Regions from separate parts of the Chromohalobacter canadensis genome, predicted to be linked through region 2. Evidence: predicted binding sites of a transcription regulator. Region 2 holds the regulator's gene; the other holds the start of a gene.
The links. Region 2 encodes FliA, which starts transcription of late flagellar genes. Its sites were predicted from a motif close to CTAAAGTTNNNNNNNNNNCNGCCGATA; they were not measured.

Region 1: the regulator FliA is predicted to act here: its motif matches at 1,464-1,490, upstream of SR908_RS03280 (putative motility protein).

The regions. Positions count from the first base shown of each region.
Region 1 covers NZ_CP140151.1:675,695-679,104, forward strand. The annotation lists gene SR908_RS03270 (HpcH/HpaI aldolase family protein) at 1-492, shown strand, start outside; gene SR908_RS03275 (hypothetical protein) at 549-1,160, shown strand; gene SR908_RS03280 (putative motility protein) at 1,213-1,416, opposite strand; gene SR908_RS03285 (hypothetical protein) at 1,679-1,972, shown strand; gene pepN (aminopeptidase N) at 2,057-3,410, opposite strand, start outside.
Region 2 covers NZ_CP140151.1:192,431-195,840, reverse strand. The annotation lists gene flhF (flagellar biosynthesis protein FlhF) at 1-615, shown strand, start outside; gene SR908_RS00970 (hypothetical protein) at 623-1,060, shown strand; gene SR908_RS00965 (flagellar protein FlhE) at 1,057-1,488, shown strand; gene SR908_RS00960 (RNA polymerase sigma factor FliA) at 1,623-2,321, shown strand; gene SR908_RS00955 (PqiC family protein) at 2,421-3,071, opposite strand; gene pqiB (intermembrane transport protein PqiB) at 3,068-3,410, opposite strand, start outside.

The DNA.
Region 1 (3,410 bases), 480 kb from region 2:
ATCCCCATGGTCGACACCGCCGAGCAGGCAGCCCAATTGGTCGCCGCCACACGTTACCCGCCGCAGGGATTTCGTGGCGTCGGCGGTGGTCTGACACGTGCCACGCGCTGGGGCGAGGTGGAAGACTACATGACAACGGCCCATGAAGAGTTGTGCCTGATCGTGCAGGTGGAGTCCCGCAGCGGGGTCGACAACGCCGACGCTATCGCCGCCACCCCCGGCGTCGACGCCGTGTTCGTCGGCCCCTTCGATCTATCCACCGACATCGGGCATATCGGCAATCCCAATCATCCCGAGGTCCAGGCGATGATTCGACACACCCTGGATGCAACCCGCGCTGCCGGAAAGGCCGCCGGCATCTTGGCTCCCGTCGAGGAGGACGCCAAACGCTATGCCGACTGGGGATTCGATTTCATCGCTGTGGGCATCGACATCAGCCTGTTGCGACAGGCCGCCAAGGAGACCGTGGCACGCTACAAGGGTGATAAGTAGGCTGATACGGTGTGAACGCTCGCTATCACGCTCGCTACCACACAAGGAATCCAAGCATGAAACGGATATTCATCGCGACTGCCATTATGGCCGTATTTGGAGGCGCCATATCGCTTGCGGCTTGCACACCCGAGCCCCGCGAAACGCCGCCTACCCCGGCCAACGAAGAAACCACGGACTTCACGCTGGCGCCCTACTCCGTCAGGCTGCGCGCCTACGCCTCGCTTGAGCGCATCACCGCGCCACAATCGGGCTACTTCGATACCGGCAGCTGGCAGATCGCGGATGATGCACCGGGCGAGCGTCTGATCACGCTGGCACTACCGGGCTCCAACGACATCACGGCCGCGCACTGGCGTCTGGGCACGAGCCAAGACGCCAAAGCGGTCTCCAACTGCCTGAAACTGCCACCCAACGGTCACTCACAGCCCACGGTGCACATCGATGACCATGACTTCCAGGCCTTCACGCTCAACGACGCCGGCATGAGCCACTTTCAGCAGGCTACGGGCTACCGAGCCGTGATCGACGATACCTGCTATGCCATCGACCTAATCGTCAACGGCACCCGCGGCGAGGTCTACGATCCCCCGCGCGAGCCACCGTTTTCTTCCGATCACGCCATGCAGCGTCTGCGTGAGATCAACGACGGGCTCTCACTGCAATGAAAAATGCCGCGACGCTAGGCGCCACGGCATTCTTGACCAGCCTATCCTAGGCTCAGGCGTAGGTATTGACTTGCGTACCCACGGTGCCGGTCGTCGCCAGAGACTGCTGGGGGGAAACCGACTCCATCAATTGCGACACGTGTGACGCCTGATTGTTGAGCGACTCCTTGAGCAGGCCCATCTGAGACTGTTGATCGGCGTTATGCTGTTGCAACGCCATCGCAGTTCCCACGGCTGCGTTCACGGATGAGTCCATGAAGCTTCTCCCTTCAAGTGAATGAAATGCGCTTTACGCCCTCTAGTTATCGGCTAGGGCGCAACAAACTTGCATCGCCCACGACCAACAGCCAACACATGGCACTTTCAGCATGCAAGAAGAGAAGCATAAAGGCCACCCCGTCGTAAGTCGCCCCTGCCATCCTGGCGCCTTGCCGCTTAGAATGACGGGCCCACAGCCATGCGCTCGACAGCACAAGGACGAGACGCTCACCTAAGCACGCTCACAAAAAGGATGTGACATGCAGATCGACAGATTCTTTCACTGGCTCGGCGAGTTCCTCGGCGACGCCTTGCGCGTGGTCGTCGACGCGCTCTCCACCCTGTTCGCGGGACTCTGGGTCGCGATCGACCGTTTCTTCGACGGCCTCGCCCGCTCGCTGGGCGTCAATCCCTCGCTCATCAACCTGGTGGTGCTGATCATCGGCGTGTGGATGCTCTACAAAGGGATTCGTGCGCTTGTCCGGCGCGCCTTCGTCGCCGGTATCGTATGGCTGTTCCTCGGCTTGCTGGTGCTCGGCTGGCTCATTCGTTGAAGCGTTTTGCTGCAACGGCCCCACATGAAAACGCCGCTGCCCAGGCAGCGGCGTTTTAGCGTCACGTTCCTGCAAAGTCGGTTATCAGGCCTCGGCCAGCGCCCGTTCAACCATTTCGAAGACGTTGGGCGAGAGTTCCTCGGCACGAATGCGCTCGAGCTCGGCCTTCATCAGCGCCTGACGCTGCTCGTCGAAACGCTGCCAACGCGTCAACGGCGTGATGATGCGCGCGGCGATCTCAGGATTGAGGCTGTTGAGCTCGATCACCACATCCGCCAGTAGGCGATAGCCCTCGCCGTCGAGTCGGTGGAAGTTGATACGGTTCTGCGCCGCGAACGCGCCGATCAACGCACGCACCTTGTTGGGGTTCTTGAGCGAGAACAGCGGATGCGCCATCAAGTATTTGACGCGTTCCAGCACATCCTCCTGCGGGCGCGTGACCTGGATGGTGAACCACTGATTCATTACCAGCGGATCATGCGCCCATTTCTCGCCGAACGCCTTGAGCGCCGGCTCGGCGATGTCACTGCGTGAGCTGTGCACCAGCATCGTCAAGGCCGCACGCACGTCGGTCATGTTGTGCTCGGCATCGACCTGCGCCTCGGCCAGTGCCACGCCCTCGTCGTCCTCGATGCTCATCAAGTATTCGAGCGCCACATTCTTCACCCGACGCCGTGCGATCTGATCCGGCTCCGGTGCGTAGGGCTCATCGCTGCGGTGGGCTTCATGGATGGCCAGGAATTCGTCGCGCAGGGCCGTGGCAAGCGACTGCTTGACGAAGACGCGCGCGGCGTGGATGGCATCTACGTCGACCATCGGCTGCTGCTCGGCGATGTAGGCCTCCGAGGGTAACGTCAGCATCTCGGCGAGCACCGCCTTGTCATCGGTCTCGGTGGTCAAAAGGCGCCGATACGCGTCGATGACGCGGCTATCCATGACCTTTTCAACCCCGTTGCGATGCGCCGCGATGAGGTCGTCGAGGGCCAGCATCGTCAGCCGCTGCCCTGCGTCCCAGCGGTTGAAATCGTCCGCGTCATGGGTGAGCAGGAACGACAGCTCCTCGCGCGAATACGGATAGCGCAGGTAGACCGGCGCCGAGAAACCGCGCAGCAGCGACGGCGTCGGCGCCTCGTCGATGCCGGTGAAGACATACGTCTGTTCAGTGTCGCGCAGATGCAGCACCGTCTCATGGCCCAGCGACTCACCGTCCAGCGTCAATGCCATGTCGTTCCCGGACTTGGTGCCCACCAGCCCCATGCGTACCGGAATGTGCAGCGGTTGCTTCTCCGCCTGACCGGGGGTGGGCGGCGTGCGCTGGGAGAGCCGCAGGTGATACTCGCACTTGGCGTAGTCGTACTCGCCATGGGCGTCGATCTCCGGCGTGCCCGCCTGGGAGTACCAGCGCATGAACTGGCTCAAGTCGAGCCCCGAGACTTCC
Region 2 (3,410 bases):
GCCGACGTCAGGCAACAGTTGCGCGAGTCGGACAGCCCCTGGTTGGCACGCACGCGGGTGCAGCAGCGCGTCTGGCATGCCGGTGAACGTCTGGCGATAGGCGAGCTGGTCGATCTAGCCGAGCCCTGTGGCCAGCACACCTGCCGCCTGCGTGGCCGTGCGCGACGCGTGACGTTGTCGCGTTTGCCCGTGGCCTTGGCCGAGACCGATGCTGACAACCTGCAACTGTGGATTGCGACGAGTCATGATTCCGAGAGCGGGCGTCGGCGGGGTGTCTATCACTGGCTGGGGCATGGAGGCGATGCGCTGGATATCGACATGCGCGCTTTCGTGTATCGCCAGCTCGAACAGGACGATCTGTCGCGGTTGATGCGCTCGGCGTGGCAACAGCTGGGGGCGTCGGCACCCCTGGATTGCGAGCTACGCGTCTACCTGGCAGCGCAACTGGCAGCTCTGGCGCTACGTATGGACTTGAGCGAGGACGGCTGGGCGGTGGATACGCGCCCGGTGGTAAAACGTCTCGCCGGTGAGCGAAAGCGACGCAGCCCCGATACCCTGCTGCACGGGTTGATGCACTTGCTAACGGCGCATGCGGCGCTCTCACAGGCAGCTTGAGGTGACGATGAGTGATCAAGCGGCGGGATTGCGCGCTTATGCGAATCAGCGGCGCGACAAGGCGGCTCTGGTGACGATCGGTCATCCGACTCCTCAGGCGGTGACGGCGACCTGTGAACGCCTTGCGTCACTCAGCGGCCTTGCCTGGGAGACCTTGCCACTCGCCGTCGGCGACGTCACCACTGCTCAGCGCTCCTCGCCGCACTGGGGCATCTGGGTCGCCTCCGGCGCGGAAGGCCTGCAGCGTGCTTATCGCGAACTCAAACAATGGTCGCAGCGCGAACGCCTGCCACGTCTACTGGTGATACGCGATCCGGCCAGCGCGGGCGATATGCCGCTTGGCAACTTGGTGGACACGGCGCGCCGCTTCCTGGCGGTCGAGCTTGTCGTCGACCCCGCCGAGTGGCTGGCGCAGACGCTCCCGTCGAGCGAGCGTGGGTCATGAAATCGCTGGGTTGCGTCCTGGCATTGCTGGTGGCGTTAGGTGCCACGCTGAGCATGGCACCGTTGGCGAAAGCCGTCGAAGCCGGCAGTTGGGCGGTGACGCTGCCGCGTGGGCCGCTGCTGACGACACCGGGACGTGATGAGCGTACGGAGCCTCTGCGTCCACCTGAGTCTCACACGGTCGGCGATGGCCTTATCACGCGGGTGTCCTGGCGTTATGCCACGAAGGGGCCAAACGATGTGCGGGCATGGCTGTGTCATCCGCGTCGCTGTGTCGAAATGGCGACGCGTCGCGGGGGTACGCAGGCATTGGAGGGGCTTTCAGCTGAAGGACCTTTTGTACTGCGCTTTCGGCGGACTGCCTCTCGGAACGCGCCGAGTGCAAGCGTGCGTATCGAGGACTTGCAACTGATCGTGAATTACCGCTGAGAGAGCGGTGAAGACGAATTCGGGAAAAGGCTCATCAAGCGGGGGTTATTCCGGCCTTGGCTGGCGGCCCGGAAGCTCGATAATGTCAGCGGGCGTCGCGTCGAGCGTCGACCCGAACATCCGAGGCGATAGAGATGTATACGGCACAGGGCAAAATCGACCAACGCGCACTGCTGGAGCAATACATGCCGCTCGTACGGCGTCATGCGCTGGCATTGCAAGTACGCTTACCGGCCAGTGTCGAACTCGATGATTTGATTCAAGCCGGCATGGTGGGATTACTCGATGCGCTGGAACGCTTCGATACCGCCCAAGGGGCGAGTTTTTCCACCTTCGCCAATCAGCGCGTGCGCGGCGCGATGATCGATGAACTGCGCAGTCGCGACTGGATGCCGCGCAGCGTGCGGCGCAGCGTGCGGGCGCTGGATCAGGCGGTACACAAGCTAGAGCAGTCGTTAGGACGTTCCCCGGACGAGCGCGAGATCGCCAGTGCTCTGGATATGAGCGTCGAGGAATATCATCAGCTGCTGCTGGATGCCAATAACGGTTACCTGCTGGGATTCGACGAGGTCGTGTCCGAACTCGGCGAACCGCCGGCGGGAGAGACCGCGCCAGCGACCCCGCTCGATGCATTGCTGAAAGGCGATGCGCGCACCCATTTGGTCGAGGCCATCGAACAACTCCCCGAACGTGAAAAGCTATTGCTGGGGCTTTATTACCAGGAAGAGCTCAACCTCAAGGAAATCGGCGCCGTGCTCGGTGTCAGCGAATCGCGGGTATGCCAATTGCATAGCCAAGCGGTGGCACGTCTCAGAGGTCGGTTCGCGGCCTGAGGCTCACTCTTCCTCATCCGCGGCGGTCACAGGTAACGGCTGTAGCATGACCGTCCGTCGCGGTTGCGACCATGTGACCTGGCTTCATAAAGCGCCGTGTCAGTTCGTCTCCGCCGCGTCGGCCACCTCCACCAAGGCATCGACCAAACGATCGCCAAGGGTATCCCAAGCCGAGCCCAGCGCCCTTACCAGCGCAGGATAGCCATCGTCCTCCAGCGGGCGCTCTATCTCAAAGGATTCGCGCGACAATGTGCGGTCGTTGTCGTCACGGATACGCCACTGTCCGTCGACCACGGCCATGCCGTCGTCGCGACCCTGGAAACGGTCGACGTCGAGCTGGACATGCAGCGCCGGTGTAGATGCCTCGGAGGATTGACCGCTACGTAGCACGTCGGCGTTGGGCAAGGCCTGGCTGAGATGCTGGCGCATGCGTTCCTGCAGTTGACGATCAAGGGGTTCGGCCCATAGATGGTGGCGTGCCTGATGGATACGAATGTCATCGAGTTGCATGACGATGCCATCATCCTTCAGGTAGCTCGCCATGCGTGGCGGCGCGAGCGAGACACTGCCCTTGAAGTCGCTGGCGACGTCGACGTTTTGCGTTTCACTGGGGAGCGTATAGCGCGACTCGTCGATGCTTTGTCCGGCACAGCCGACCAGCATCGACATGCACAGTCCCAGCCCGGCGGCGGCGAGAAACCGCACCGGGCATGTCGGGCGTCGAGTATGAGTGAAGGTCATCTCGGTCATTGGCGTGGGGCCCTCGGTTGCGGGTCTGGGGCGTCTTCGCTGTCGAAGATCAGTGCGTTGGGCTTCTCGCTTAGCGTGCGCGCCACGGGTTGCAGGTCGCGCATCAGTGACTCGAGACGCGAGAGCGTATCGTTGAGTTCACGGTAACCCTGTGAGTCGGGAGAGAAGCCCTCCAGCGTGTCGCGGGTCTGGCGCAGCGTCTTGTTGAGATTGCCGGGCAGCTCGCGCGTGGCTGGATCGTCGAGCAGTGCATCCACCGAATCGGCGATCTCGTTGACTTGCCGCATCGTGTTCTGCGTGGTCGCCAGCGTCTCGTTCAGTGAGTCGAGGACGGGCTCA